DNA from 3 places in the Blastococcus sp. SYSU DS1021 genome. Region 3 is predicted to be linked to each of the others. Evidence: predicted binding sites of a transcription regulator. Region 3 holds the regulator's gene; each other region holds the start of a gene.
The links. Region 3 encodes LexA, which represses DNA repair genes until DNA is damaged. Its sites were predicted from a motif close to TCGAACANNTGTTCGA; they were not measured.

Region 1 (10,358 bases), on a different contig from region 3:
GTCCGGCGCCGGCACCTGGAGGAGGGCTTCGACTACGTCGGCACCCCGCACATCAGCAAGAGCGGGCTGTTCGAGACCTCCGGGCACCTCCCGTACTACGAGGAGACCATGTTCCCGGGCATGGACCTGGACAACGCGAAGTACTACCTCAAGGCCATGAACTGCCCGATGCACAACCTGATCTTCCGGTCGCGCGGGCGGTCCTACCGCGAGCTCCCGCTGCGCCTGTTCGAGTTCGGCTCGGTCTACCGCTACGAGCAGTCCGGCGTCGTGCACGGCCTGACCCGGGTGCGGGGCTTCGCCCAGGACGACTCGCACAGCTACGTCACCCCCGAGCAGGCGCCCGGGGAGATCCGGCACCTGCTGTCCTTCGTGCTGGGCCTCCTGCGCGACTTCGGGCTGGACGACTACTTCCTGGAGCTGTCCACCCGCGACGCGTCCGACAAGTTCATCGGGTCCGACGAGGAGTGGGCGGTCGCCACCGCCGTCCTCGAGGAGGCGGCGAAGGAGACCGGCCTGGAACTGGTGCCCGATCCGGGCGGGGCGGCCTACTACGGGCCGAAGATCTCCGTCCAGGCCCGGGACGCCATCGGGCGCACCTGGCAGATGTCGACGATCCAGTACGACTTCAACCAGCCCGCGCGGTTCGGCCTCGAGTACACCTCCGCCGACGGCGGGCGGCAGCAGCCGGTGATGATCCACTCGGCGAAGTTCGGCTCGATCGAGCGCTTCTTCGGCGTCCTCACCGAGCACTACGCGGGCGCCTTCCCGGCGTGGCTGGCCCCGGTCCAGGTCGTCGGCATCCCGGTCACCGACGAGCAGGTGCCCTACCTCACCGACGTCGCGCTGAAGCTGCGCGCCCGCGGCCTGCGGGTGGAGATCGACGACTCCGACGACCGGATGCAGAAGAAGATCCGGACGGCGAGCAAGCAGAAGGTCCCCTTCGTTCTCATCGCCGGGGCCACCGACGCCGACGCCGGCGCGGTCTCCTTCCGCTTCCGCGACGGCAGCCAGCGCAACGGTGTGCTGGTCGACGACGCCGTCGAGTTCGTCGTGGCCTGGGTCGCGGCCCGCACCAACGCCGACCCGATGGCGGACACCGCGGCGGTCCCCGGATGACCGGAGAGCCGCACGAGCCGTACCGGGTGGCGGTCTCCTCCGACGACGGCGGTCCGGCGACGGTGTTCGAGCACCTGTGGACGCCCTACCGCATGGCCTACATCCGCGGGGAGGGGAAGCCGACGGGCGCGCACGACTGCCCGTTCTGCGTCATCCCCACCCTGGAGGACGCCGCCGGGCTGGTCGTGGCGCGGGGGGAGACGGTCTTCGCCGTCCTCAACCTGTACCCCTACAACGCCGGCCACCTCATGCTGGTGCCGTACCGGCACGTGCCCGACTACACCGACCTCACGCCGGCGGAGGTCGCCGAGCTCGGCGCCTTCACGCAGACGGCGATGCGGGTGGTGCGGGCGGTGACCGGTGCGCACGGCTTCAACATCGGGATGAACCAGGGTTCCGTCGCCGGCGCCGGCATCGCCGACCACCTGCACCAGCACGCCGTGCCGCGTTGGGGCGGGGACACCAACTTCATGCCGGTCATCGGGCTCACCCGCGTGCTCCCGCAGGTGCTGGGGGAGACGCGCGCCCTGCTCGCCGCCGCCTGGGCGGACCACCACGCCACGAGCCCGGAGGCCTGAGTGCTCGGCGTCAACGCCCGCCCCGTGGTGGCCAAGGTGGTCAACCCGCTGGCCGTGCGGCTGGCCCGGCTCGGGGTCACCCCGGACATGGTCACGATCACCGGGACCGTCGGGGCGATCGCCGGCGCCGCCGGGCTCATCGCGACCGGGCACCTCTTCTGGGGGGCGTTCACCGTCACGGTCTTCGTGCTGCTGGACATGCTCGACGGCGCGCTGGCCCGCCTGCGCGGCGGCGGCTCGGTCTTCGGTGCCGTGCTGGACTCCACCGGTGACCGCGCCGCCGACGCCGCAATCTTCGGCGCGCTGATCTGGTGGTTCGCCGGGAGCGGGGACAACCGGCTCCTCGTCCTGCTCGCGCTGCTCTGCCTGGTGCTGGGCGTCCTCACCTCCTACATCAAGGCGCGGGCCGAGGGGATGGGGCTGTCCTGCGACGTCGGCGTCGTCGAGCGGACGGAGCGGCTGATCCTGGTGCTGACCGGCACCGGCTTCACCGGGCTGGGCATCCCGTACGCCGTCCACGTGGCGTTGTGGGTGCTGCTGGCCGGCAGCGCCGTCACGGTGGCCCAGCGGGTGCTGACGGTGAAGCGGTCCGCGGACGGACGGCGGATCGAACCGTGAGCGGCGCTCGGGAGCGGCTGGCCGGTCGGCTGTCCGACGCGGGGTACGCAGCGGGGTGGCGGGCGGTGCGCATGCTCCCGGAGCCGGCCGCGCGGTCACTGTTCGACCGGGCGGGGGAGTGGGCCGCCGGTCGCGACGGCCGGGGCGTCCGCCAGCTGCGCGCCAACCTGCGGGTGGTGACCGGCGGGCGGCTGTCCGAGCCGGAGCTCGCGGAGCTGACCCGCCGGGCGATGCGGTCCTACGCCCGCTACTGGCAGGAGGCCTTCCGGCTGCCGACGCTGACCGCGGAGCGGATCCGGCGCGACAGCGTGGTCCCCGGGATCGAGCACATCGCGCGCGCCCGCGCCGAGGGGCGCGGGGTGATCGCCGCCCTGCCGCACAGCGGCAACTGGGACGCGGCCGGCGCCTGGTTCACCGATTGGCTGGACGGCCCCTTCATGACCGTCGCCGAGCGGCTGCGCCCCGAGTCGCTGTACCGGCGGTTCCTCGACTACCGCGAGTCCCTGGGCTTCCGGGTGGTGCCGCTCACCGGTGGGGAGCGGCCGAGCTCGGAGGTCCTGCGCGAGTGGCTGGCCGACGGCGGCGTGGCCTGCCTGCTGGTCGACCGCAACCTCGGTGCCGGCGGTGTCCCGGTGACGTTCTTCGGCCGGGCGGCCACCATGCCCGGTGGCGCAGCGCTGCTGGCCGAGCGCACCGGTGCCGCCCTCGTGCCGGCGGTCTGCCAGTTCACCGCGACCGGGTGGCGGATGTGCATCTCGCCCGAGGTGCCGGTCCGGGGTCCCGGCCGGCTCGCCGACCGGGTGGGGACGGCGATGCAGCAGGTGGCCGACGTGTTCGCCGCCGGGATCGCCGAGCGTCCCGAGGACTGGCACATGCTCGGCCGGATCTGGCCCGACGTGCCGGCCGATCCGGTCGCGCCCGGCCGGGGGGGCGCGGACTGATGCGCATCGGCCTGGTCTGCCCCTACCGCTGGGACGTCCCCGGTGGTGTCCAGTACCACGTGCGCGATTTCGCCGTGACGCTGCGCGGGATGGGCCACCACGTGGAGGTGCTCACGCCCGCGCAGCACGAGGAGTCGGTCACCGACCCCTTCGTCACCTTCGCCGGCCGCACCGTCCCGGTCCCGTACAACGGCTCGATGGCGAGCCTCCAGTTCGGCCCCGTGTCGGCCGCGCGGGTGCGCCGCTGGCTCCGGGAGGGCCGGTTCGACGTCGTCCACGTGCACGAGCCGGCGACCCCGTCGGTGTCCCTGCTGGTCTGCATGATCGCGACCGGGCCGATCGTGGCGACCTTCCACGCGGCGACGACCCGCTCCAAGTGGCTGGCCGCCGTCGGCCCCATGACGCGGCCCTGGCTGGAGAAGATCAGCGGCCGGATCGCCGTCTCCGACTTCGCCCGGCGCGTGCAGGTCGAGCACCTGGGGGGCGACGCCGTCATCATCCCCAACGGCGTGCACGTGCCGTTCTTCGCCGACGGGCCGCCGCTGCCCGGCTACGGCCGGGGGACGGGCGCCCCGCCCACCATCGGCTTCGTCGGGCGGTTCGACGAGCCCCGCAAGGGGCTGCCGGTGCTGCTGGCGGCGCTGCGCACCGTCGTCCGGACCCACCCGGCGGTGCGGCTGCTCATCGCCGGACGCGGTGACGCCGACCAGCTGTGGTCCATGGTGGGCACCGAGCTGCGGCCGCACGTGACCCTGCTCGGGGAGGTCTCGGAGGCGGACAAGGCGGCGCTGCTGCGGAGCGTGGACGTCTACTGCGCACCCAACCTGCTCGGTGAGTCGTTCGGCGTGATCCTCATCGAGGCGATGGCCGCCGGGGCGCCCGTCGTCGCCAGCGACCTGGACGCGTTCGTCCGGGTGCTGGACGACGGGGCCGCGGGAGTCGTGGTGCGACGCGACGACCCGGCCGCGCTCGGCCGGGCGCTCGCGGACCTGCTCGCCGACCCCGCCCGGCGCGCCGAGCTCGCCGCGCGCGGCTCCCAGGTGGCCGCGCGCTACGACTGGCAGGTGCTCGCCCGCCGCGTCCTGGCGGTGTACGAGACCGTCCTGCCGCCCGGCGGCGGCGTGGTGACCGCGGCGCCCGAGGACGAGTTCCCCGGCGTGCCGCCGACAGGCACCGCGGCCGGACCTCCCCGCATACGGCGGCCGCGCCGCTAGCCTCGGGGACCGTGACGTCCCTGGCCTGGTTGCTGCTCGCCGCCGGAGTGCTCCTGCTCCTGGTGGTCTGGACCGGCTGGACGCTCACCCGGCTGCGGCGGCTGGACGCCCGGGTCGACCGGGCCTGGGCGACGCTGGACGCCCAGCTGCAGCGCCGCGCCGGGCTCGCCGAGGAGCTGGCCCGCCACCACCCAGCGGCCCTCGCCGCCGAGGTCCGGCTCGGCCTGGTGTCGCACGCAGCGGAGGCGCGCGCGGCCCGCGACGCGGGGGACCGCGAGCTGGCGGAGAACGCGCTCGGGCACCAGCTGCGCGAGCTGCCGCCCGGCCTGCCGGGCGTCCCCGCGGCGCTGCGCGCGGACCTGGCGGGCACCCAGACGCGGGTCGCCCTGGCCCGCCGGTTCTACAACGACGCCGTGCGCGACACCCGCGAGCTGCGCGGCCGGCGCTTCCCCCGTTGGGCGGGCCTGCACCGCACGCGCCCGCTGCCGCGCTACTTCGACATCGACGACCGCCTGGGCGACGTGACCAAGGACGCCGACGTGGCCGGCCGCCTCGCCGGCTGACGCCCGTAGGGTGGGGGACCCCCGTTCTCGACCCCAAGGCGGAAACCTGTGACGACGCAGCCCGACCCGTCCGTCGCCCGGACCGGTACCGACCGCGTGAAGCGCGGCATGGCCGAGCAGCTCAAGGGCGGCGTCATCATGGACGTCGTCACGCCGGAGCAGGCCCGGATCGCCGAGGACGCCGGCGCCGTGGCGGTGATGGCGCTGGAGCGGGTGCCGGCCGACATCCGCGCCCAGGGCGGCATCGCGCGGATGAGCGACCCGGACATGGTCCAGGGGATCGTCGACGCCGTCTCCATCCCCGTGATGGCCAAGGCCCGCATCGGCCACTTCGTCGAGGCGCAGGTGCTGCAGTCCCTCGGTGTGGACTACATCGACGAGTCCGAGGTGCTCACCCCCGCGGACGAGGCGCACCACATCGACAAGCACGCGTTCACCGTGCCGTTCGTCTGCGGCGCCACCGACCTCGGCGAGGCGCTGCGGCGCATCTCCGAGGGCGCGGCGATGATCCGGTCCAAGGGCGAGGCCGGCACCGGCAACGTCGTGGAGGCCACCCGGCACATGCGGTCGATCCGGGCCGGCATCAAGGCGCTGGGCACCCTCGACGAGAGCGAGCTCTTCGTGGCCGCCAAGGAGCTGCGGGCGCCGTACGACCTGGTGGCCGAGGTGGCCCGGCTCGGCAAGCTGCCGGTGGTGCTGTTCACCGCCGGTGGCATCGCCACCCCGGCCGACGCGGCGATGATGATGCAGCTGGGCGCCGAGGGCGTGTTCGTCGGCTCGGGCATCTTCAAGTCCGGCGACCCGGCGCAGCGGGCGGCGGCCATCGTGCAGGCGACGACGTTCTCCGACGACCCCGACGTGATCGCCAAGGTCTCGCGCGGGCTGGGCGAGCCGATGGTCGGGATCGACGTCTCGACGCTGCCGGCGGCCGAGCGCTACGCCACCCGCGGGTGGTGACCGCCCCCGTCATCGGGGTGCTGGCGCTGCAGGGCGACGTCCGCGAGCACCTCGCGGTGCTGCGGGCCGAGGGGGCCGAGCCGCGGCCGGTGCGCCGGCCGGAGGAGCTGGCCGGCGTCGACGGGATCGTCGTCCCCGGCGGGGAGTCGACGACGATGGGGACCCTGGCCGGGCGGTTCGGTCTGCTCGAGCCGCTGCGCGCGGCGGTGCGCGCGGGGCTGCCCGCCTACGGGACCTGCGCGGGCATGATCCTGCTCGCCGACCGGCTGGTCGGCGCCCCGCCGGGGCAGCCGACCGTCGGCGGGCTGGACGTGACCGTCCGGCGGAACGCCTTCGGCCGGCAGGCCGACTCCTTCGAGACCCGGGTCGAGCTGGACGGGCTCGGCGGGGGCCCGCTGCACGCCGTCTTCATCCGCGCGCCGTGGGTGGAGGAGGCCGGCCCGGGGGTGCAGGTCCTCGGGCGGGTCGTGGGCGGTGCGGCCGACGGTAGGATCGTCGCGGTCCGCCAGGGCGACGTGGTGGCCACCAGCTTCCACCCCGAGCTGACCGGGGACCGCCGGGTGCACGCGCTGTTCGTCGACATCGTGCGCGCTCACCTGGCCGACGCAGAGAGGGGAGAGCCGTGAGCGGCCACTCCAAGTGGGCGACGACCAAGCACAAGAAGGCCGGGATCGACGCCAAGCGCGGCAAGCTCTTCGCCAAGCTGATCAAGAACATCGAGGTCGCCGCCCGCACGGGCGGCGGTGACCCCGCCGGCAACCCGACGCTCTTCGACGCCATCCAGAAGGCGAAGAAGAGCTCGGTGCCCAACGACAACATCGACCGCGCGGTCAAGCGCGGATCGGGCGCCGAGGCCGGTGGCGTCGACTACCAGGGCATCACCTACGAGGGCTACGCGGCCGGCGGTGTCGCGGTGCTCATCGAGTGCCTCACCGACAACAAGAACCGCTCGGCCATGGAGGTCCGCACCGCCATGACCCGCAACGGCGGGTCGATGGCCGACCCCGGCTCCGTCTCCTACCTCTTCTCCCGCAAGGGCGTGGTCGTGGTGCCGAAGTCCGGCGACGTCGACGAGGACAGCGTGCTGATGGCGGTGCTGGACGCCGGCGCCGAGGAGGTGCGCGACCTGGGCGACACGCTCGAGGTCATCTGCGAGCCCGGTGACCTGGTGGCCGTGCGCACCGCGCTGCAGGAGGCCGGTATCGAGTACGACTCGGCCGACGCCGGCTTCCTGCCCAGCGTCCAGGTGGAGCTCGACGAGGACGGGGCGACCAAGGTCTTCAAGCTCATCGACGCCCTCGAGGACCTCGACGACGTGCAGAACGTCTACGCCAACTACGAGGTGCCCGACGACGTCATGGAGAAGGTCACCGCCGACGCCTAGAAGGACCCCGGTGCCGATTCGTCAGATCACCTGGCGTGTTGACGGGGTCCGGTCGGGGGCTGCGGTTAGCCTCGGTCGAACACCAGTTCGGCTGACGGGAGCGTGACGATGCGGGTGCTCGGTATCGACCCGGGCCTCACCCGGTGCGGGTGGGGCGTGGTCGACGGGCGCCCGGGGGCGCGGCCGACGGTGGTCGGCGTCGGCGTGGTCCGCACCATGGCCGAGCTCGACCTCGAGCTGCGGCTGCTCGAGCTGCACACCGCCGTCACGGCGCTGTTGCGCGAGCACCGTCCCGACGTCGTGGCGATCGAGCGGGTGTTCACCCAGAACAACAAGGGCACGGCGACGGGCACGGCGCAGGCGGCGGGCGTCGCCGCGCTGGCCGCCGCCCAGGCCGACCGCCCGGTCGCCTGGCACACGCCCAGCGAGGTGAAGGCGGCGATCTCGGGCAACGGCCGCGCGGACAAGGAGCAGGTCACCCTCATGGTCACCCGGGTCCTGGGGCTCGCCACCGCCCCCAAGCCGGCCGACGCCGCCGACGCCCTGGCGCTGGCGGTCTGCCACGCGTGGCGCGGCCCGGCGCAGCAGCGGCTGCGGACCGCCGCGATCGCCGGCGGGATCGGCGCGCCGGTGCGGTCCACCGGCACGCTGCCCCGGTGGACGGGGGTGGCGGCCCGATGATCGCCAGCGTGCACGGCCGGGTGGCCGCGGTGGGGCCCGACGGCGCCGTCGTCGAGGTCGGCGGGATCGGCCTGGCGGTGCAGTGCACCCCGGGGACGATCGCCCGGCTGCAGGTGGGGGAGGCCGCCCGGCTGGCCACCAGCCTGGTCGTGCGCGAGGACTCGCTCACCCTCTACGGCTTCGCCGACGACGACGAGCGCCAGCTGTTCGAGCTGCTGCAGACGGCGAACGGCGTCGGGCCGCGGCTGGCCCAGGCGGTGCTGGCCATCCACCCGCCGCGGGAGGTCCGCCGCGCCGTCTCGATGGCCGACGTCAAGGCGCTCATGCAGGTCCCCGGCATCGGCAAGAAGGGGGCCGAGCGGCTCATCCTCGAGCTGCGCGACCGCCTCGGCTCGACCAGCACCGACACCTCGCTGGACGCGCCGGCGCCCGCCGGGCTGCCGGCGGTCACGCCGGTGGCCCCGTGGCGGGACCAGCTCACCTCGGCCCTCGTCGGGCTGGGGTGGAGCGGCAAGGAGGCCGAGGGGGCGGTCGCCCAGCTGGCCCCGGTGGCCGACGAGCAGCTCGCGGCGACGGGGAGCGTGGAGGTCGCGGTGCTGCTGCGGCGGGCGCTCCAGCTGTTGGGTAGGTCGTGACCGCGCCGTTCGACCGGTCGCTGACCGGTGAGCTGGCCGCCGAGGCGGCGCCGGAGTGGTCGGTGTCGCCGCAGGCGGGGGACGAGGAGCGGGTCGTCGAGTCGGCGCTGCGCCCGCACTCGCTCGACGACTTCATCGGCCAGCCCAAGGTCGCCCGCCAGCTGGCCCTGGTGCTCGAGGGGGCGCGCCGCCGTGGCCGCACGCCCGACCACGTCCTGCTCTCCGGCCCGCCCGGGCTGGGGAAGACCAGCCTGGCGCTGATCATCGGCTCCGAGCTGGGCACCTCGGTGAAGATCACCAGCGGGCCGGCGATCGAGCGGTCCGGCGACCTCGCCGCGATGCTCTCGAACCTGGCCCCCGGCGACGTCCTCTTCATCGACGAGATCCACCGCATCGCCCGCCCCGCCGAGGAACTGCTCTACATGGCGATGGAGGACTTCCGGGTCGACGTCGTCGTCGGCAAGGGCCCCGGGGCGACGGCGATCCCGCTGGAGATCAACCCGTTCACGCTGGTCGGCGCCACCACCCGCGCCGGGCTGCTCACCGGCCCGCTGCGGGACCGGTTCGGCTTCGTCGGCCAGATGGAGTTCTACGAGCCGGCCGACCTGCAGCGGGTGCTGGCCCGCAGCGCGGCGCTGCTCGGGGTGGAGCTGACCGACGAGGGATCGGCGGAGATCGCGGGGCGCTCCCGCGGGACCCCGCGCATCGCCAACCGGCTGCTGCGCCGGGTGCGCGACTACGCCGAGGTGGAGGCCGACGGCCGGGTGACCCGCGAGGTCGCCGAGGCCGCGCTGGCCCTGTACGACGTCGACCACCTGGGCCTGGACCGGCTGGACCGGGAGGTGCTGGACGCGCTGGTCGGCAAGTTCGGTGGCGGGCCGGTCGGCGTCGCCACCCTGGCGGTGGCCGTCGGCGAGGAGCCGCACACGGTCGAGGAGGTGTGCGAGCCGTTCCTGGTGCGCGCCGGGCTGCTGGCCCGCACGCCGCGCGGGCGGGTCGCGACCGAGGCCGCCTGGGCGCACCTCGGCCGGCCGCTGCCGGCCGGCGGCGGCGCGCTCGGCCGGGTCACAGCAGACCCACAGGCACCGGGGTCGTCGTCAGAGACCCTGTTCGACGCCTAGACTCCCGGACGCTGGCGCGCAACTCGCAGGCCGGGCCGTGCGCGTCCCGCCTGGTCGCCGTGCGTACGGCAACCGATGCACCCGAGCGGTCCCGTCCCGGGCCGCACCCACCGCGAGCAACCAGTCGCGGAAGAGAGGCACACCTGTCGTGGAGTACTTCCCGCTGATCATGCTGGCCCTGCTGGCCGTCGTGCTGTTCGTGCTGCCCGCGCGACAGCGCAAGAAGATGCAGGAGCAGCACGCGGCTCTGCTGGCCTCCCTGACCGTCGGCACCCCGGTCATGACGACCAGCGGCATGCACGGCACGGTGGCCGGGGTCGGTGAGACCACCATCGACCTCGAGATCGCGCCGGGTGTCGTGGCGACCTTCGCCCGCCAGGCGATCCTCGAGGTCCGCCGCCCGGCCGGGACCGCGCCGTCCGACGAGGACCCCGCGCGCCCGGCCGACGGCACCGTCTGACCCGGGGGACCTCCGTGGCCAACCGCACCCTCCCCGCGGGGCGCTACTTCGGCGCGTTCGTGCTGATCGTCGCCCTGCTCTACGGGC
Region 2 (10,358 bases), on a different contig from region 3:
TCGTGCTGCGCCGGTCAGCCCAGCGCGTCGCGTAGCAGCCCGATTTCGGCCGCGTGCGCCGCAGCGTCGCCCGGGGTCTCCAGGATCACCGGGCAGCCGGCAGCGCGCGCCACCTCCACCAGCACTTCGCGGGAGATCTCCCCGCCGTCGAGCGGCGCGTGGCGGTCGCGTCCGGAGCCCGCGGCGTCCCGGCTGTTGTTCAGGTGGACCAGGTCGATCCGGCCCGTCACCGCGCGGACGGCGTCGACGGCCGCGCCGAGGTCCCAGCCGGCGGCCCAGCCGTGGCAGGTGTCCAGGACGAAGCCGGCCCCGTACTCGCCGACGGCCTCCCACAGCCGGCCGAGCGCGTCCAGGTCGCGGGCCATCGCGTTGCCGCCCCCGGCGGTGTTCTCGATCAGCACGGGCACGGGGAAGCCGCCCTGCTCGGCCTGACGGGCGAACGTCTTGCGCCAGTTGTCGACGCCCACAGCCGGGTCGTCGCCGGCCAGCACGTGCCCGCCGTGGACCACGAGGCCGCGCGCGCCCACCTCCGCCGCGGCCTGGGCGTGCTTGCCCAGCAGCGTCCGGCTGGGGATGCGGATGCGGTTGTTCGTCGTCGCCACGTTGAGCACGTAGGGGGCGTGGACGAACAGCGCGAGGCCGGACTCGCGCAGCTGCGCGGCATCGGGGCGGGGAGGTGGCGCCTTCCACCCCTGGGGATCGGCGAGGAAGACCTGCACCGCGTCGGCGCCGACCTCCGCCGCCCGGGCCAGCGGGCCGGGGACGGGTGCGTCGTCCGCTCCGGTGCCCACGTGTACGCCGATGGGGTGCACGGCCATGCTGATCTCCGGTTTCTCGACGGGATGCGGGTTCACCCGTATCGCGCACGTCACGTCATCGTCGAGGCCGTGACCGGGGTGATCCGCCGGTCGTGGTGTCGCCTCGACGTGGAGCTAGCAGAACATGGCAACGGGTCGCCTTCGTCGCTCGGCCCGCCGGGGCCGCCCCGAGCTCGCGAGGGGGTGGGGAGGGACGGGGTCCCCCACCTGCGGACAGCGCCTGGCCCGCCCTGCTCCGCCGCTGGTAGCCTGGGTGCGCGCGTTCCGGCTCCTGCCGGGGCGCGCGACGCGTGTACGACCCTCCTGCTGCAGATTCCCTGCAGCCGCGAAGACCAGAGGAGGTGGGGTTCTCCGTGCGTCACTACGAACTGATGGTCATTCTCGACCCCGACCTGGAGGAGCGCACGATCGCTCCCTCGCTCGACCGGTTCCTGACCGTCGTCACCAACTCCGGTGGCACCGTCAAGACCGAGATCTGGGGCCGTCGCCGCATGGCCTACGAGATCAAGAAGCACGTCGAGGGCATCTACGCGGTCGTGGACATCCAGGCCGAGCCGGCCGCGGTGGCCGAGCTCGACCGGCAGCTGAACCTCAACGAGTCGGTCCTGCGCACGAAGCTGATGCGGCCCGAGGTCCACTGACCATGGCCGGCGAGACCGTCATCACCGTCATCGGCAACCTCACCGCCGATCCGGAGCTGCGCTTCACGCCGTCGGGCGCTGCCGTCGCCAACTTCACCGTGGCCTCGACGCCGCGGACCTTCGACCGCCAGTCGCAGGAGTGGAAGGACGGCGAGGCGCTGTTCCTCCGCTGCAACGTGTGGCGGCAGGCCGCGGAGAACGTGGCCGAGTCGCTGACCCGTGGATCGCGGGTCATCGTCAGCGGTCGCCTCAAGCAGCGCTCGTTCGAGACGAAGGAAGGCGAGAAGCGCACCGTCGTCGAGCTCGAGGTCGACGAGATCGGCCCCTCCCTGCGCTACGCCACCGCCAAGGTCACCCGCGCCTCGCGCGGTGAGGGCGGCGGCGGCTTCAGCGGCGGCGGCGGTGGCGGCGGTGGTGGTTTCGGCGGTGGCGGCGGGGCGAGCGACCCGTGGTCGACGCCCGCCGGGCCGTCGGACGAGCCGCCCTTCTAAGAGGACCCTCCTGCCCCCCACGCCTCGCTCCGCTCGGCGTGGGCCCCTGCAGGAGGGCCACCCCAGGTCACCCACGCACTTCCCTCACTGGAGATATCAGTGCCCAAGCCCCCTGTTCGCAAGCCCAAGAAGAAGGTCTGCCAGTTCTGCAAGGACAAGGCGACCTACATCGACTACAAGGACACGACCCTGCTGCGGAAGTTCATCTCCGACCGCGGCAAGATCCGTGCCCGCCGCGTCAGCGGCAACTGCAGCCAGCACCAGCGGGACGTCGCCACGGCCGTGAAGAACAGCCGTGAGATGGCCCTGCTGCCCTACACCTCGACGGCGCGCTGATCATGAGCACGATGAAGCTGATCCTCACGCAGGAGGTCACCGGTCTCGGGTCCTCCGGTGACACCGTCGAGGTCAAGGGCGGCTACGGCCGCAACTACCTCCTGCCCCGCGGGCTGGCCATCGTCGCCACCCGGGGTGCGGAGAAGCAGGTCGAGTCGCTGCGCCGGGCGCGTGCCACCCGCGACGTCCGGTCGCTCGAGGAGGCGCAGGCCGTGGCCGGTCGCCTGTCCGGGCTGACCGTCCAGGTGCCGGCGCGCGCCGGTGACGGTGGCCGGCTGTTCGGCCGGGTCACCACCGCCGACGTCGCCGCTGCCGTGACCGCCGCCGGTGGCCCGGAGCTCGACCGTCGCCGGATCGAGCTGCCCAGCAGCATCAAGACCACGGGCCAGCACACCGTCACCGTGCGGGTGCACCCGGAGGTCAACGCTCAGCTGACCATCGAGGTCGTCGCCAGCTGATCGAGGCCCCTCTGCCGCCCGCCGCTCGCGACGGGACCGGGCAGAGGGGCGCCCCGTCCGCGCTCTCCCCGTGCTCGCTCGGGGTGAGCCATCGGACGAAGGCACCGCCCACGAGGGGCGTCGGACGCAGGTCCGGCGCCCCTCGTGGCGTCTGCGGGGCCTGGTCCCCTGACGCCTCCGCCGTGCCCCTGCCGGACCCCCCTGCTCGGCGTGGCCGGCCCGCCGGGTGCCCTGAGGACCGCTCTCGCGCCGTCCGACCGGGGCAGGGTGCCCGGGAGGGCGGGGATCAGCCGGAGCCCGCCACGGGGGCGCTGGGGCGGTCATCGCGCGCCGTCCACGAGGTGGCCGGCCGGTCACGACGCCACGTCCGGAAGGTGGCCGGCCGGCCTCGCGGAGGGGACCGGTGCACCGGTGTGGCTCCTGGTACGACACCTCGGATTTTCTTTCTGGGTTTTCTCCGTCCACACCCGGTGGGCAGCGTCCCTGCAGGTCAGCTGGCGGGTGACCGCCGGCGCGGAGCGGCTGTCCCCGTACTCCTCCACATGTCGACATGCGTCCGTCCACCGACTTGTCCACAAGTTGTGCAGATCGGTGTGCACACCGGTGGTGGACGTGGCCCGCGCTGCTTCCTAACGTCCTCTCCGGCCACCGAGCGGACGTGACTGTCAGTCCCCTCCGGTAGGCAGGAGCCGAACAGGTGTTCGGCATGGCGCCGTCCGCCGAGCTCGCGTACTTCCCCTGCGCGTGGTGGTGATGCGGGCGCGCCCGCAAGGAGATGGAGGTACCCCCGTGGCGGTGGCCGACGAGTTCAGCCGACCGTCCGCGACAGCGCCGGCGTACGACCGGCAGCCGCCGCAGGACGTCGCGGCGGAGCAGTCGGTGCTCGGCGGCATGCTGCTGAGCAAGGACGCGATCGCAGACGTCGTGGAGGTGCTGCACGGCAACGACTTCTACCGGCCGGCGCACCAGGTGATCTTCGACTGCATCCTCGACCTGTACGGGCGGGGTGAGCCGGCCGACGCGATCACCGTGGCCGCGGAGCTCAACCGCACCGACCAGCTGTCGAAGATGGGCGGCGCGGTCTACCTGCACACGCTCATCCAGTCCACGCCGACGGCGGCCAACGCCGGCTACTACGCCGCGATCGTCGCCGAGCAGGCGGTGCTGCGACGGCTGGTGGAGGCCGGTACCCGGGTCGTCCAGCTGGGCTACGGCGCAGCCGGTGGGAAGGGCGACGTCGACGACATCGTCGACCGGGCCCAGCAGGAGATCTACGACGTCACCGAGAAACGCATGAGCGAGGACTACTCGCGCCTCGAGGACGTCCTCCAGCCGACGATGGACGAGCTGGACGCCATCGCCTCCCGCGGCGGCACGGCCCGCGGTGTGCCCACGGGCATCCGCGACCTCGACGAGCTGACCAACGGCCTGCAGGCGGGCCAGATGGTCGTCATCGCGGCCCGTCCCGGCGTGGGCAAGTCGACCCTGGGGCTGGACATCGCCCGGTCGGCGACGGTGAAGCACGGGCTGCCCGCGGTCATCTTCTCGCTGGAGATGAGCAAGCACGAGATCACCATGCGTCTGCTGTCGGCGGAGGCGAAGGTGCCGCTGCACCACATGCGCGCCGGCTCCCTCTCCGACGAGGACTGGGCCAAGCTCGCGCGCCGGATGGGGGAGGTCGCCGACGCCCCGCTCTACATCGACGACTCGCCGAACATGACGATGATGGAGATCCGGGCGAAGGCGCGGCGGCTCAAGCAGCGCAACGACCTCAAGCTCGTGGTCATCGACTACCTGCAGCTGATGACGTCGGGCAAGCGCGTCGAGAGCCGCCAGCAGGAGGTCTCGGAGTTCTCCCGTGCGCTCAAGCTGCTGGCCAAGGAGCTCGAGGTCCCGGTGATCGCGATGTCGCAGCTGAACCGTGGGTCGGAGCAGCGCCAGGACAAGAAGCCGATGCTCTCGGACCTCCGCGAGTCCGGCTCGATCGAGCAGGACGCCGACATGGTGATGATGATCCACCGCGAGGACATGTACGAGAAGGAGTCCCCGCGGGCCGGCGAGGCCGACATCATGCTGGTCAAGCACCGCAACGGCCCGACCGCCAACGTCACGGTCGCCTTCCAGGGCCACTACAGCCGCTTCGTGGACATGGCGAACTGAGCCGCCCGGCTGTACGGCTGGGCGGGGCCCGGGACCGGTCGGTCCCGGGCCCCGCGGCATCTGGGGGGCACGGGGTCCGGTCGTGCTCGGCAATCCGTGCTGGTAGCCCCCGTGATGGGCTGCGAGCACCGTGCACGGACCCATCCGCGCAGCGCAGCGCCACGGTCTGCACCGATGCAGCTGGCAACCATTGTGGCTCGTGTCACCAGTGGGTTAGGAAGAGGTCCCCTCAGGCATAGGAGACCCGTTGTCCTCACATCCCTGGCGCCGGACGACCGCGTCGGTCATCAGCGCCCTGGCTGCGGCGGTGACCGTCACGGCCACCGCCTCCCCCGCGCTCGCCGCCCCCGCACCGGCCCAGCCGGTATCGGTCTTCCCCACGAACGACCTGACCGTTCCCGACCGGCAGCAGCTCACCGGCCTGCGGGTCGCCCTGCCGACGGAGAACTGCGGCACCGTCGTCACCTGCGGTCTCGTCGAGCGGCTCAACCAGCTCGACGGCTTCGACCTCGACCCGCGCATCGCCGTCCGCTTCAGCGCCCCGGTCGACCCGGCCCAGGTCGCCGAGCGGATCACCGTGCGGCAGGAGCGCGGCGGGTGGCGCACCGGCGTCGACCGCGTCGTCTGGGACCCGGCCACCAACACGCTGTACGCCCACCCCGTGGAGCAGCTCGCACCGGGCACCACGTACCGCATCGACGTGCAGGCCGGGCCGGCGAACTCGGCCACCACCGAGACCTTCACGACGCTGAGCGCCACCGACGGACTGCTCGACCTGAACCGGCAGATCCAGTCGAACCGCGCGCTGCGCGAGCTCGGGATCGCGCGCCCCGGGCTGGAGATCGACGGCGTCGTCCCGGTGACGGGCTCGACGGTCACCTTCGTCCCCGACCGGCCGGCTCCCGCCACGCCGGGGGGCACCCCGGCCGGGCCGAGCGTCCAGCCGATCAACCTCCTGCCCGCCGGCAGCACGCTGGTGTTCGGTTCCTACCAGGCACCGTCCTGGCTCACCCCCGACGGCGCCATCACCCAGACGCCGACCCGGGACGACGGTCCGGCGCCGGTCGAGGCCGACCGCCTGCCCTTCGTCGCCGTCCTCCCGCCCGGCCCCGCGCCGGACGGCGGCTGGCCCACCGCAGTCTTCGGGCACGGCTTCACCGGCTCGACGACCAGCGTGTTCCTCGCCGCCCTCACCAACGCCCGCAGCGGCATCGCGACCATCGGGACCAACGTGGTCGGGCACGGGTACGGCCCGGAGAGCAGCTGGCAGATCACCACGGCAGCGGGCGAGACCCGGACGTTCCCGAGCTACGGCCGGGGCATCGACCAGGACGGTGACGGGCTCTTCGGCAGCACCGAGGGCTCCTCGGCCACGGGGGCGGCCGGTGCGGTCTCGTCCCGGGACGCGCTCCGCCAGACCGCGGCCGACATCATGACGCTGGTCCGCTCGCTGGGCGGAACGGACGTCGACGGCGACCGGCGCGGCGACCTGTCCGGCGCGCGGGTCACCTACTTCGGGCAGAGCTTCGGTGGCATCTACGGCACCATGCTCGCCGGCGCCGACCGGGCGATTGCCCGCTCGGTGCTCAACGTGCCCGGGGGCCCGATCAGCGAGATCTCGCGCCTCTCGCCGGCCTTCCGGCCGCTCACCTTCCAGGCGCTCCAGGCCGCGGGTCTGGCGCCCAACAGCCCCGACGCCAGCCGCTGGTTCTTCGAGGAGCAGCTGCCGCTGCGCGGTGAGGGCCCGGTGACCGCGACCGCGCCCGGTGCCCTGGCCATCCAGGACTACCTGGCCAAGGCGACGTGGCTGACCCGACCCGGCAGCCCGGAGACGTTCGCGCCGCTGATCCGGCACGACCGGGTGCTGGTCCAGGTCGCGTTCGGTGACCAGACGGTGCCGAACCCGACGTCCTACACGCTGGTCGACGCCGGTGACCTGTGGTCGCGGACGAGCCTCTTCCGCAACGACGAGGCCACCACCGCCGCGCTCAACCCGCACGGCTTCCTGCTGGACGTCGCGCGGTTCCCGGTGGCCGCGATGCAGGCCCAGGGGCAGGTCGCGGCATTCCTCGGCCGCGGGGAGGTCGTCGACCCCGATCTCGACGGCCCGGTGTGGGAGGTGCCGATCAGCGACCCGACGTTGCTGTGGTCGCTGAACTTCCCCGGCCAGGGCTGATGCCCTGAGCGCCGGGGGGCGTTGCACGCGAGAGGCCCAGGACCACGACGGTCCTGGGCCTCTCCCGTTCACGGCCCTGCCCCGAGGCCCACCCTGAGCGAGCGAAGGGTGAGGTGGGCGGGGTCCTTTCTCAGGCGGCGGCGCGCATCAGCTCGCGGCGGACCTTGGGCCCGCCGGTGGTCATCTTGTACAGCTTGGCCAGCTGCGCCGGGGCGTTCTTCGGCGTCGTCTCGGCGAGCCAGCCGTTGGGCAGCGAGAGCCGGATGACCTTGTGCCACGCGCTCGCGACCTGCTTGTACAGCGGGGCGGAGTGGTAGGTCAGGTCGTAGCGGTCGAAGATCTCCTTCACCCGCGGGGCGATCTCGGCGTACCGGTTGCTCGGGAGGTCGGGGAACAGGTGGTGCTCCACCTGGTGCGACAGGTTCCCGGTCATGATGTGCATGGCCTTGCTGCCGGAGATGTTCGCCGAGCCCAGCATCTGGCGGAGGTACCACTCGCCGCGGGTCTCCCCCTCGATCGAGGTCTTCTCGAAGGTCTCCACGCCCTCGGGGAAGTGGCCGCACATGATGACCGAGTGCGACCACAGGTTCCGCACGACGTTGGCGGTGAAGTTCGCGGCCAGCGTCGGCAGGAACGACGGGCCCGACAGCAGCGGGTGGACGACGTAGTCCTTGGCGGCCTGGTTGCGGATCTTCTTCAGCACCTGCTTGGCGGCAGCCCGGAACTTCGGGTCGTTGCGCCGCTTCTTGGTTGCCAGGTTCTTGCCCAGCTCCAGGTCGTACGCGGCGATCCCGTACTCGAAGAAGCAGGCGTTGATGAAGTTCCACAGCGGCTGCGCCAGGTACAACGGGTGCCACTTCTGGTCCTCGTCGACGCGCATGATGCCGTAGCCGAGGTCGTTGTCCTTGCCGACGACGTTCGTGTACGTGTGGTGCAGCTCGTTGTGCGAGTGCTTCCACTGCGCGGCCGGGCTGGCCATGTCCCACTCCCACGTCGTGGAGTGGATCTTCGGGTCGCGCATCCAGTCCCACTGGCCGTGCAGGATGTTGTGCCCGATCTCCATGTTCTCGAGGATCTTGGCGATCGAGAGGCCGGCGGTGCCGAGCACCCACGCCGGGGGGAACTTGGAGAACAGCAGGACGGCGCGGCTGCCCAGCTCGAGCTTGCGCTGCACGTCGATGACCGTGCGGATGTACTTCGCGTCGTCCTCACCGAGGCTGTCGCGCACCTCCTGCCGGATGGTGTCGAGCTCCTTGCCGATGAGCTCGATGTCCTCGGCGGTCAGGTGGGCGATCGGGTTCTCGGGCTTCTTCTGCAGAACGGTCATGTGTCCGGCTCCTCGGTTCGGCTGGATCAGTGGTCGATGGCGCAGGCGCCGGCGGGGGCGCTGATGCAGGTCTGGACGAGAACGCCGTCGCCGACGTCCTCCGCGGTGGTGATCTCCCCGTTGCGCAGGTCGCGGACCGCGCCCTCGCGCAGGGGGAGCACGCAGCCGTAGCAGATGCCCATCCGGCAGCCGCTCGGCATGAGGACGCCGGCCTCCTCGGCGGCGTCGAGGATGGGGGTCGCGCCGTCGGCCTCGACGCTCGCGCCGTTCCTGGTGAAGGTGACGGTGCCGCCCTCGCCGGTGACGGCGATCCGCGGGCGGAAGCGCTCGGTGTAGAGCCGGTCGGCGATGCCGACCGAGGCCCAGTGCTCCTCCAGCGCCTCCAGCATGCCGACGGGGCCGCAGGCCCAGGTGGCGCGCTCGTGCAGGTCGGGCACCAGTTCGGCGATCGACCGCGCGTCGAGCATGCCGGCGCTGTCGGTGTGCTGCTCGATGAGCCGGATCCGGCCCTCGGCGGCCATCTGCCGCAGCTCGTCGCCGAAGACGACGTCGTCGGCGGTGGGCGCCGAGTGGACCAGCACGGTGTCGGCCAGGGAGTCGGCGTGGTTGCGCAGGATGCCCATGACCGGCGTGATGCCGGACCCGGCGGTGACGAACAGCGCCTTGGCCGGCACCTGCTCGGGCAGGCAGAACTCCCCGGTGGCCTGGTCGAGCTGGACGATCGTGCCCGGCTGCACGCGGTGCACCAGGTAGTTGCTGACCTTGCCGTCGGGGATGGCCTTCACCGTGATGGTGAAGCAGCCGTCGGCCCGGCCGAGGACCGAGGTGATCGAGTAGGCGCGCCACTGGCGGACCCCGTCGATGTCGACGCCGGTGCGGACGTACTGGCCGGGCGTGTGCGGCAGCCAGTCGCGGCCGGGGCGGATCACGATGCTCGCCGCGTCCCGGGTCTCCCGCTGCACGGCCTCGATCCGACCGCGCAGAGCCGCACCCGAGCGGAGCGGGTCGAACAGGTCGAGGTAGTCGACCGGCAGCAGCGGGGTGGTCACCAGCTCGGCGAGCCTGAACACCCGGTCGCGCAGCGCGCTCCGCGTCGGCGGGCGAGCCGCAGCGGGGCGAGGGGCGGTTGCTGTCATGTACTCAGCTTTCCCAGTCCGAGCACCAGATACCTGTGCTCCGGATGTGAATCCAGCGGTAGCTTCTGTTCCGGCTGAACAAAGGAGACCCGATGTCCCCGGACCCGGCACCGTTCCCGGAGACCGTCGCGGAGGCGATGCGCGCCGAGCTGACGGCTGTCGCCGAGCGGGCGGTGGAGGAGATCATCGTGGGCGTCCCCAGCTACGCGGACGCGTTCGCCGGCCCGATGGGTCGCAAGATCTCCGCCGCCGTCGAGATGGCGTTGCGGGGCTTCCTGCAGGTCGCCGCCGCCGGGGGCAACGTGGACGCCGGCACCCCCGGGGGCCCGGTCGTCGAGGCCGCGTACGCCCTGGGCCGCGGTGAGGCGCGCAGCGGCCGCTCGATGGACGCGCTGCTGGCCGCCTACCGGGTGGGTGCGCGGGTGTCATGGCGGGACATGAGCGCCACCGCCGTCCGCACGGGAATGGACCCCGAGTCGCTCGCCCGGTTCGCCGAGCTGGTGTTCGCCTACATCGACCGGCTCTCCGCGGCGAGCGTCGCCGGGCACGCCGACGAGCTGGCCTCCAGCGGGCGCGCGCGCCAGCGCCTGCTCGAGCGGCTGGCGCGCGGGCTGCTGACCGGCAGTCCGCACACGGAGCTCACCGAGCTGGCGCAGCGGGCCGACTGGACGCCGCCGCGCACGCTGACCGTCGCGCTGCTCCCCGAGGGGCGGGTCCGCGGCGCGATGGTCTCCCTCGATCCGCGCACCCTCGTCGCGACCGAGGACCTGCCCGGGCTGGACCCGGCCGGGGAGACCGCGGTGCTGCTCGTGCCG
Region 3 (10,358 bases):
CTCCCCGCCCCCGCGCGATCCGCGGCCGCTCCCCTACCTGGACGACACCACCGAGGAGCACTGGGGACTGGACATCGCCATCGAGGTGCGGCTCAACGGCCAGCTGGTGTCCTGCCCGCCGTTCGGCCTCATGTACTGGACCCCCGCCCAGCAGCTGGCGCACATGACGGTCAACGGCGCGAGCCTGCGCACCGGCGACCTGTTCGCCTCGGGCACCGTGTCCGGCCCGGCCGAGGACCAGCGCGGCTCGTTCATCGAGCTGTCCTGGGGCGGGAAGCAGCCGGTGCAGCTGCCCGACGGCACCAGCCGCACCTTTCTCGAGGACGGCGACGTCGTCACCCTCACCGCCACCGCGCCGGGAACCGGCGGTCGCCGGATCTCCTTCGGCGAGGTCACCGGCCGGGTCGAACCCGTGCCCGCGCCGTGAGCACCACCGTCCCGACCGCCGGCGACCCGTTCGGCACCGCCCCAGCCCCCACCCCGGAGGACGACGATGACCACCCCGACCGTGACCGAGCCCGTTACGACCACGCCGGAGACCCCGACGTGCGAGAGCCTGCTGGCCGCCGTCGTCGATCCCGGTGGCCGGGAGATCCTGGATCCCGCGACCGGCGAGGTCGTCGGCCGCGCCCCGGAGCAGTCCGTCGCGGACCTCGACGACGCCGTCGCCCGTGCCCGCGCCGCCCAGCCGGCGTGGGCGGCCCGCACCGACGCGGAGCGCATCGAGCTGCTGCTGCGTGCCGCGGACGCGGTCGAGGCGTACGCGGAGCCGCTCGCCGAGCTGCTCTCCCGCGAGCAGGGCAAGCCGCTCAACGGTCCCAACGCCCGGTTCGAGGTCGGCGCCTGCGCGGCCTGGCTGCGCGCCACCGCTGCCACCGAGCTGCCGGTCGAGACAGTGGTCGACGACGGCGAGGTGCACGCGGAGCTGCACTACCGCCCGGTCGGTGTCGTCGGCGCCATCGGACCGTGGAACTGGCCGATGATGATCACCGTCTGGCAGGTCGCGCCCGCCCTGCGGATGGGCAACACCGTGGTGGTCAAGCCCTCGGAGTACACGCCGCTGAGCGTGCTGGCCCTCGTCCACGTGCTCAGCGGGGTGCTGCCCGCCGACGTGCTCTCCGTCGTGGCCGGGGGGCGGGAGATCGGGGCCCGCCTGTCCAGCCACCCCGACGTCGACAAGCTGATGTTCACCGGCTCGACCGCCACCGGGCAGGCGATCATCAAGAGCTCGGCGGACACGGTGAAGCGGCTGACCCTCGAGCTCGGCGGCAACGACGCCGGCATCGTGCTGCCCGACGTCGACCCCCGCGCCATCGCCGAGGGCCTGTTCTGGGGCGCGTTCATCAACACCGGGCAGACCTGCGCCGCGCTCAAGCGGCTCTATGTGCACACCGACGTCTACGACGAGGTCGTCGCCGCGCTGGTCGACGTGGCGAAGGCGATGCCCATGGGCCGGGGCCTGGACGAGCAGAACGTGCTGGGCCCGCTGCAGAACCGCGCGCAGTTCGACATCGTCGCCCGGCTGGTCGAGGCGGCGCGGGACTCCGGCGCGACGGTGCTCCTCGGTGGGGACCCCGACCCCGACGCGGCCGGGTACTTCTACCCGACCACGATCGTCACCGACGTGGCCGACGACAACCCGCTGGTGGCGGAGGAGCAGTTCGGCCCGGCGCTGCCGATCATCCGGTACGAGGACGTCGACCAGGCGGTGGCGATGGCCAACCGGCTCGACGTCGGCCTGGGCGCCTCGGTGTGGAGCAGTGACCGGGCAGCGGCGCGCGCCGTGGCGGCGCGGCTGCAGGCCGGCACCGTCTGGATCAACTCGCACGGCACCGTGCACCCGATGATCCCCTTCGGCGGGGTCAAGAAGTCCGGCTACGGGCTCGAGTTCGGGGTGGAGGGGCTGAAGGCGGTCGCGGTTCCGCAGGTCATCAACGGCTGAGCCCGGGTCCCGGTTCGCGCCGCCGCTGCCCCGGCATCCCCCACGGGTGCCGGGGCAGCGGCGTCCTCCGCGCGGGTCAGCGGAGCGCGGCGCCGACCTTCTCGGCCGCCTCGACGACGGCGCGCCCGATCCGGGCCACGTCGGCGGTGTCGTCGACGAAGACCACGGCGAGCGCCGCTCGCTGCCCGCCGTCGGGGCCCACCACGGGCGCGGCGATCGATCGCAGGCCGGGGATCACCTCGCCGTGCGAGGAGGCCCAGCCGACCCGCCGGGCCTCCCGCAGCGCGTCGCGGTCGTCGGGGGCGGGGGGCTCGGGCATGAGCAGCGCCAGCCCGGGCGCTCCCCGGCCGACGGGGTGGCGGGTGCCGGGCCGGTACACCACGTGCGCGGACGCGTCCTGCGGCTCGACGGTGGCCACCGTGACCGCCTCGTCGCCGGTCCGGACGACGAGGAAGGCGGTCATGGCCAGTTCCGCCACGAGCGCGTTGAGCCGCGGCAGGGCGGCGGTCTGGAGGTCGCTGCGCACACCGCGCGCCAGGCCGGCCATCCCCAGCCCCAGCCAGTACCGGCCGACCGCGTCGCGCTCGACGAGCTGGTGGTCCTCGAGCGTCCGGAGCAGGCGGTAGGTGATGGACCGGTGCAGACCGAGCGCCTGCCCGATGTCGGCGATCGGCTGGGGACTGCCGGTGGCAGCCAGGTGCTCGAGGATGCGGATGCCGCGGTCGAGCGTCTGTGACTGCGGCGCGCTCGCGCCCTCGCCGTCCGACATCGTCGTCCTTCCGAGCGTGATCGGTACCGCCACCAGCCTACGGTCGCCCGCCGCGGCCACCCGCACCCCGGCTGAGTCGCCGCTCCGTCATCACGGCCGCCGACCGTCCGCCGGTGGCGTCGTTCCGGCCGTGGACATGCCACCGGCCCGGCTCTGCCGAGCAGAGCCGGGCCGGTGGGCGAGCCGTGCTGGCCGAGGAGGTCTCCCGCCGACCGGGATCGGGCGCTCCTGCCCTCAGGCGGGAGAAGGCGTCCGATTCAGCGGAAGTCCTCCTGGCCGTTCATCTCAGCTGCAGCCGCTGGTGGAGCCGCAGCCCTCGCAGACGTAGCAGCTGCCGGCCGGGCGCATCTTCGTGCCGCAGGTCATGCACAGCGGCGCGTCGGTGGCGGTGCCGGTGACCAGCTCGAGGAGCTCGGCCGAGGAGTGCGCCTCCTTGACCGACTTCGGACCCTCCGGGGTCACCTTCTCCTTGGCCGGAGCGCTCTCGATCGGCGCGGAGCCGCGCAGCTGCTCCAGGTCGACCTCCTCCTCCTCGACGACCGCGGCGGTCGAGGCAGAGGTGTCGTACCCGGCCACCTGGGCCGCGCGCTCCTCGGCCGTGAAGATGCCGAGCCCGGCCCGCTTCTCGACCGGCAGGTGGTCCAGCGCCAGGCGACGGAAGATGTAGTCCATCACCGACTGGGCGATCCGGATGTCCGGGTCGTCGGTCATGCCGGCCGGCTCGAAGCGCATGTTGGTGAACTTCTGGATGTAGGTCTCCAGCGGAACACCGTGCTGCAGCGCGATGGACAGCGAGATGGAGAAGGCGTCCATCACGCCGGCGAGGGTCGACCCCTGCTTGCCGAGCTTCAGGAAGACCTCACCGAGGCTGCCGTCCTCGTACATCCCGGCGGTCATGTAGCCCTCGGCCCCGGCGACGCTGAACGAGGTGGTGACGCTCGTCCGCTTCTTCGGCAGCCGCTTGCGCACCGGGTGCGCCAGCGCGGCCGGCGCCGTCGCCTCGGCCTTCACCTCGTCCTTGGTGCCGTCGTTCTTGCCCTTGCCGCCGGACAGCGGCTGGCCGACCTTGCAGTTGTCGCGGTAGATCGCCAGCGCCTTGAGACCCATCTTCCAGCCCTGGAAGTAGATCGTCTCGACGTCCTCGACGGTCGCCGTCTCCGGCATGTTGACCGTCTTGCTGATCGCGCCGGAGATGAAGGGCTGGACCGCGGCCATCATGCGGACGTGGCCCATCGGGGAGATGGCCCGCTCACCCATGGCGCAGTCGAACACCTCGTAGTGCTCCGGGCGCAGGCTCGGGGCATCGACGACGTGGCCGTGCTCGGCGATGTACTCGACGATCGCCTCGATCTGCTCCTCCTGGTAGCCCAGGCTCCGCAGCGCCCGCGGCACCGTCTGGTTGACGATCTGCATGGAGCCGCCGCCGACCAGCTTCTTGAACTTGACCAGCGAGAAGTCCGGCTCGATGCCGGTCGTGTCGCAGTCCATCATGAAACCGATCGTGCCGGTGGGGGCCAGCACCGAGGCCTGGGCGTTGCGCCAGCCGTTCTCGGCGCCGATCTCCAGGCACTCCTGCCACTGCTGGGTGGCGACCTTCAGCACGTCGGCGTCGTCGGCGCCCACCGGGCGGATCGCGTCGTTGGCCGCGGCGTGCTTGCGCATGACCCGGGCGTGCGCGTCGGCGTTGCGGGCGAAGCCCTCGTAGGCCCCCACGATGCCAGCGAGCTCGGCCGAGCGCCGGTAGGCGGTGCCGGTCATCAGCGAGGTGATCGCCGCGGCCAGCGTCTGGCCACCGCGCGAGTCGTAGGCGTGGCCGGTCGCCATGAGCAGGGCGCCCAGGTTGGCGTAGCCGATGCCCAGCTGCCGGTAGGCGCGGGTGGTCTCGCCGATCGGCTCGGTCGGGAAGTCGGCGAAGCAGATCGAGATGTCCATCGCGGTGATGACCAGCTCGACGGCCTTCACGAAGTTCTTGGCGTCGAACGTGCCGTCGTCCTTGAGGAACTTCATGAGGTTCAGCGACGCCAGGTTGCACGAGCTGTTGTCCAGGCTCATGTACTCCGAGCACGGGTTGGACGCGTTGATGCGGCCGGTCTCGGGGTTGGTGTGCCAGTCGTTGATCGTGTCGTCGTACTGGATGCCCGGGTCGGCGCACTCCCAGGCGGCCTGGGTGACCTTGCGGAACAGCGACTTGGCGTCGACGGTCTCGATGACCGAGCCGTCGAGGCGGGCCCGCAGGCCGAACTCGTCGCCCTCCTCCACCGCGCGCATGAACTCGTCGGAGACGCGGACCGAGTTGTTGGCGTTCTGGTACTGGACGCTGGTGATGTCCTTGCCACCGAGGTCCATGTCGTACCCGGCGTCGCGCAGCGCGCGGATCTTGTCCTCCTCGCGCGCCTTGGTCTCGATGAACTCCTCGATGTCGGGGTGGTCGATGTCGAGGACGACCATCTTCGCCGCGCGGCGGGTGGCGCCACCGGACTTGATGGTCCCGGCGGAGGCGTCGGCGCCGCGCATGAAGCTGACCGGGCCGGAGGCCGTGCCGCCGGAGGAGAGCAGCTCCTTGGAGGAGCGGATGCGGGAGAGGTTCAGGCCGGCACCGGAGCCGCCCTTGAAGATCAGGCCCTCCTCGCGGTACCAGTTCAGGATCGAGTCCATCTCGTCGTCGACGGCGAGGATGAAGCAGGCGCTGACCTGCTGCGGCGCGCTCGTGCCGACGTTGAACCAGACCGGCGAGTTGAAGCTGAAGTACTGGTGCAGCAGCATCCAGGTCAGCTCGTGCTCGAAGACCTCGGCGTCGCCCTCGGTGGCGAAGTAGCCGTGCTCGCGGCCGGCCTCGGTGTAGGTGAGCACCACGCGGTCGATGAGCTGGCGCAGGCTGGTCTCGCGCTGCGGGGTGCCGACGGCGCCGCGGAAGTACTTCGTGGTGACGATGTTGGTGGCGTTGATGCTCCACTCGGCCGGGAACTCGACACCGCGCTGCTCGAAGTTGATCGAGCCGTCCCGCCAGTTGGTCATGACGACGTCACGACGCTCCCAGGTCACCTCGTCGTACGGGTGCACACCAGCGGTGGTGAAGACGCGCTTGATCTTGAGGCCCTTGGCCCGGCTGGGAGTCTTGGCGCTGCGGCGGGGGCGGGCGCCGGCCACGCGGTCGTCGGTCTCGGTCATGGTGTGGAGCTCTCCCTGGTCGTGTGTCGCGTGGTGCTTCGCGGGGCTGCGCGGTGGTGCTGCGCGGTGGTGGATCGGGGGCTGGGGAAGAGCCGCGATCGGTAACTGCTCGAACTGCTGTCTATCGGGTGGCACCGACAGTTCTCAGGTGCCGGCGCCGGTGCCGGACGGAACGGGTCGCCGGGGCTCGGGCGGGCCCGTCTCCCCCGGCGGCGCGGCGGGCTGCCGGGCCTTCAGCTCGGCGATCTCCCGCTCGAAGTCGGCCACCGAGGTGAAGGAGCGGTAGACGCTGGCGAACCGGAGGTAGGCCACCTCGTCCAGCTCGCGCAGCGGGCCGAGGATGGCCAGGCCGACCTCGTGGCTCGGCACCTCCGCCGCGCCGCTGGCGCGGATGGCGTCCTCCACCTGCTGGGCGAGGAGCTTGAGCTGGCCCTCGTCGACCGGCCGGCCCTGGCAGGCCCGCCGGACGCCGGCAACCACCTTGCTGCGGTTGAACGGCTCGCTGACGCCGTTGCGCTTGACGACGGCGAGCACCGCCTCCTCGACGGTGGTGAACCGCCGCCCGCACGCAGGACAGGAGCGACGACGCCGGGTGGTGGCGCCCTCGTCGGCCTCCCGCGAGTCGATGACCCGACTGTCGGCGTTGTGGCAGAACGGGCAACGCACGGTGGTTCACCTCCCTTCGCGCCGCGCCCGCCACCGGCCGGCTGTGCACTCCCCTGGGGACATCCGGTGGATGCGCCGGGGACAACCTGAGGACCAGCCTGTGGACGGGCTTACAGCTCTGTAACTACTAGATGTAGGGGAACCCTAGGACGGGCCACACAAGATGTGCAAGTGATCGTTCCGTCGGCGTGTTCCGCCCCGACACTGCGGTGCGCAGGCGGAACAGCGGTCCCCAGCTGTCACAGGACACGCCGCGACGACGCGCCGAACTCCGTGCCCGACGCTCCCCGGAGAGGGTGCCGAGCGCGGCGACACACCGCAGGAACGACCCGGGGACGCTCGCCCCGGCAAGGCTGTGCGCTCATGCGCGGTTCCGACCCGCAGAACCACGCGCCGGCCGCACACCGATCGGCGAACTGGGCGGTCCGCACCCGGCCACGGGCGACCCGGCGGGCACGCGACGGCGGCGCCGAGCACCCCCGCGGGGTCGACGCGGCGAGGGCCGCCGAACGACGATCAGACGCTGACCGCGCCGCCCACCCGGGGCCGCCGCGAGTGCGGGATCTGGTCACTCAACCGCATCGGGCGGGTCAGGAGATCCTGGTCGACGTCGGCCGGCGGGGTCCAGCCGCTCGCCGTGGAGCGGGTCTCGACCGTGCTCGCGGAGCGGGCCGCGGGCACCGACCAGCCACCGCCCCGCGGTCGGTCCTCACGGGTCGGGGACTGCGCGTCCGGCGCGCTCTCGACGACGGCCGGGAAGAGGTCGGTGTCGGCGGCGCGGTGCCGGCCCACGACCGGGCCGGACTCGGTGGCCGGAGCGCGGTGCCGACCCGGGGGCGGCACCGGCACCGGCACCGAGGACGCCGGCGCGGCCTGCACGGCGTCGCTCTCCGGCGCGCGCCGGCGACCGCCCGGCCGCTGGGCACCGGTTCGCGGCTCGCAGCGGTCGCGCAGCAGCGGCAGGCTGGCGGTCGCCTCGACATCGGTCGACGGACCGTCACGCAGCGGTGCCGCTGACAGGGAGGCGGGCATCGCCTGCGTCACCGGGGACACCTCGACGGCCGGCGACTCCGGGAGCCGCACATCCCCCAGGTCGATCCAGAGCGCCTGCTCCTCGCCTCCGGCGACGACCCGCACCCACATCTGGCACGCGCCGGAGTCGTCGTGTCGCCACCCCAACAGCTCCCCCGCACACCAGGCACCCGCCTGGTGGACCTCGACGGCCTGGGGACGAGTGGTGAACACGGCGGCGCGGTTCTCCATGACGCTGGACACGGACGTACCGTAGGTGGCCGACCAGCACGCACGGTGAACGTGCCTGTACTGAGGGTTGACGAAGTCGCCGGGCCGCGTTGTGAACACCTCGCCCTGGCGCGCAGGCACCGAGCCCTACGGGGCCGTCAGGGCAGGACGAGGACCTGACCAGGCGAGATGGCCGCGGAGCCGAGCCCGTTCAGCCGCTGGATGTCGACGACGACGTCGCGGACATCGCGCCCGTCGGCGACCGCGCCGGCGATGGACCAGAGCGTGTCACCCGGCTCGACGATCACATTGGTCGTCCCCATGAGCTCCAATCCGCCACCCGCATCCCCGAGGACGGCGCTGCCGAGGACGATCACGCCCGCGGCGAGGAGGAGGGTGAGGACCGCGAGCACACGACGGCCGCGCGACGTCAACCGGAGCGGCGGCTGCTCCACCCGCTCCCGACGCCCCCGGCCGGGCGATCGCCCCACCGTCGCCCGTGGGCCGCTCATCCTCCCGCGAGCCGGCGCGGGCAGAGGTTCGGGCATCTCCGCGTAGGAGCGAGGCGGCGGGAGCACCCGGAGACGCCGGGCGGGTGGCGGACCGGCGCGCCGCTCCCCCGGGTCGACCGACACCTGGCCGCGGACCCGCAGTGCCGTGCTGCTCGTCATGTGTTCAGCCCTCCTGGCCGGCACCCGCCGGACGCGAACGTGTGTTCGATTCGAACGCTTGTCCGATGTCTACCGGATGGGACCGACACTTGGGGAGCGACACGGGAAAGTTTCGAACACCTGTTTGAAGTGGCCGCCGATCGGCGCTACCGTTCCTCCGACGACGAGGGTCGAGAGCTGCGCGGGCAGCCGGCGAGGAGGAGACGTGGCGGACTCGAGCAGGACGTCCGGCAACCGGGGCGGCACCGCGGGCGTGGCCCCGGGGACGGCGGACGGTTCGGCGTCGGTACGGGCCTTTCCCGACCGCGCGGCCGATGGGGACGGGCTCACCCAGCGGCAGCGGCGGGTGCTCGAGGTGATCCGCGACTCCATCGACCGGCGCGGCTACCCGCCGTCGGTGCGTGAGATCGGCGAGGCCGTCGGGCTGTCCTCGGCATCCTCGGTCGCGCACCAGCTCTCGGTGCTGCAGAAGAAGGGCTGGCTGCGGCGCGACCCGAACCGCCCGCGCGCCCTGGACGTGCGACTGCCCGGGGATGCCGGCCGGGCCACCGCCGCACCGGTCGAACCCCCCGTGGTCGGCGACGGCGTGCAGGCCGCCGCGCCCGCCTATGTCCCGCTCGTGGGCCGGATCGCCGCCGGTGGCCCAGTGCTCGCCGAGCAGGCGGTGGAGGACGTCTTCCCGCTGCCGCGCGAGCTGGTCGGCGAGGGAACCGTCTTCATGCTCAAGGTGGCCGGCGACTCGATGGTCGAGGCCGCCATCTGCGACGGCGACTGGGTCGTCGTCCGCCAGCAGCCGACCGCCGAGAACGGGGAGATCGTGGCGGCGATGATCGACGGCGAGGCGACGGTGAAGACCTACAAGCGCCGGGACGGTCACGTGTGGCTGCTGCCGCACAACCCGGCCTACGAACCGATTCCCGGAGACGAGGCGACGATCCTCGGGCGGGTGGTGTCGGTCCTGCGCCGGGTCTGAGGGTCAGGTCCGGCGGCGCAGTTTCCCGCCCACCCAGACCACGAGAGTGGCGACGACGGCGGCGATCAGCGCCGAGGCGATCGGCGAGCGGTCCGAGCGGGTGAGTTCCGCGAAGGACGGCAGCGGGTCCTCCGCGGGAGTCGGCTTCGCGGCGGCGGTCGCGGCGGGCAGGGGAACCACGGTGACGGCGCTGGGCAGGCCCTCGCTCGCGACCACGAGCGCCCGGTTGTCGGCGGAGAAGCTGACGGCCTCGCCCTGCGGCGACTCGGGGAGCGCCACCCGCACCGGTTCGCCGGCCAGCGCACCGGGCACGTCCGAACCGGACAGCGGCCACACGTAGGCGTCCGTGTAGGTGCGCAGCGCCAGTGCGCTCCCGTCGCCGGCAACGGCACCTCCGGTGATCAGCAACTGCCCCGCACGACCCACGGGGCCACCCGGGGTTCCGGTGAGGGTGACGTTGACCGTGCCCACCCGCTCCATCGGCACAGTGCCGCCGTCGACGAGCGCGGCGGCGGGCCGGTAGACCCCGCTGGAGCCGAGCACTTCCTTGGTCACGAGGTACGGCGTCCCGTCCGGGGCCAGGAGCAGCGCCTCGGCGTCGTGCGCGCCGTCGGGGTAGGTCAGCCGATGCAGCGCTGCCGCGCCGTCGGGCCGGAGGACATGCAGCGCGACGGTGGCACGGCTCGTGCCGTTGTCACCGGTGTCGGCGATCCAGACGCTCCCGTCCGAGCCGACGCCGAGGTCTTCGGGGTCGAAGGGGTCCGCGGCCCCGGCCTGCACGTCGACCACCGCACAGGCGGCATCGAGCCCGAGGACTTCGACCCGGTCACCGCCGTCGTTGAGGGCGAGCATCTGCTCTCCTACCACCACCAGGCCGGACAGCTCGGCGAGTCGGGGGTCCGTGATGGCGCACCGGACCTCCGGCGC

Region 1: the regulator LexA is predicted to act here: its motif matches at 7,450-7,465, upstream of ruvC (crossover junction endodeoxyribonuclease RuvC).
Region 2: the regulator LexA is predicted to act here: its motif matches at 3,434-3,449, upstream of dnaB (replicative DNA helicase).

What each region holds. Positions count from the first base shown of each region.
Region 1 covers NZ_JBJHAL010000007.1:36,239-46,596, forward strand. The annotation lists gene thrS (threonine--tRNA ligase) at 1-1,119, shown strand, start outside; gene ACI8AP_RS07000 (HIT family protein) at 1,116-1,697, shown strand; gene pgsA (phosphatidylinositol phosphate synthase) at 1,698-2,315, shown strand; gene ACI8AP_RS07010 (phosphatidylinositol mannoside acyltransferase) at 2,312-3,256, shown strand; gene ACI8AP_RS07015 (glycosyltransferase family 4 protein) at 3,256-4,470, shown strand; gene ACI8AP_RS07020 (hypothetical protein) at 4,482-5,033, shown strand; gene pdxS (pyridoxal 5'-phosphate synthase lyase subunit PdxS) at 5,082-5,990, shown strand; gene pdxT (pyridoxal 5'-phosphate synthase glutaminase subunit PdxT) at 5,987-6,616, shown strand; gene ACI8AP_RS07035 (YebC/PmpR family DNA-binding transcriptional regulator) at 6,613-7,374, shown strand; gene ruvC (crossover junction endodeoxyribonuclease RuvC) at 7,483-8,055, shown strand; gene ruvA (Holliday junction branch migration protein RuvA) at 8,031-8,690, shown strand; gene ruvB (Holliday junction branch migration DNA helicase RuvB) at 8,687-9,811, shown strand; gene yajC (preprotein translocase subunit YajC) at 9,960-10,271, shown strand; gene secD (protein translocase subunit SecD) at 10,286-10,358, shown strand, end outside.
Region 2 covers NZ_JBJHAL010000014.1:68,521-78,878, forward strand. The annotation lists gene ACI8AP_RS12225 (glycosyltransferase family 87 protein) at 1-35, shown strand, start outside; gene ACI8AP_RS12230 (deoxyribonuclease IV) at 15-818, opposite strand; gene rpsF (30S ribosomal protein S6) at 1,172-1,459, shown strand; gene ACI8AP_RS12240 (single-stranded DNA-binding protein) at 1,462-1,950, shown strand; gene rpsR (30S ribosomal protein S18) at 2,050-2,286, shown strand; gene rplI (50S ribosomal protein L9) at 2,298-2,744, shown strand; gene dnaB (replicative DNA helicase) at 3,534-4,904, shown strand; gene ACI8AP_RS12260 (Ig-like domain-containing protein) at 5,152-7,080, shown strand; gene ACI8AP_RS12265 (fatty acid desaturase family protein) at 7,211-8,407, opposite strand; gene ACI8AP_RS12270 (ferredoxin reductase) at 8,434-9,543, opposite strand; gene ACI8AP_RS12275 (PucR family transcriptional regulator) at 9,636-10,358, shown strand, end outside.
Region 3 covers NZ_JBJHAL010000012.1:44,742-55,099, reverse strand. The annotation lists gene fahA (fumarylacetoacetase) at 1-427, shown strand, start outside; gene ACI8AP_RS11020 (aldehyde dehydrogenase family protein) at 494-1,942, shown strand; gene ACI8AP_RS11015 (IclR family transcriptional regulator) at 2,019-2,744, opposite strand; gene ACI8AP_RS11010 (vitamin B12-dependent ribonucleotide reductase) at 2,997-5,879, opposite strand; gene nrdR (transcriptional regulator NrdR) at 6,024-6,545, opposite strand; gene ACI8AP_RS11000 (hypothetical protein) at 7,062-7,820, opposite strand; gene ACI8AP_RS10995 (LysM peptidoglycan-binding domain-containing protein) at 7,946-8,458, opposite strand; gene lexA (transcriptional repressor LexA) at 8,664-9,431, shown strand; gene ACI8AP_RS10985 (hypothetical protein) at 9,435-10,358, opposite strand, start outside.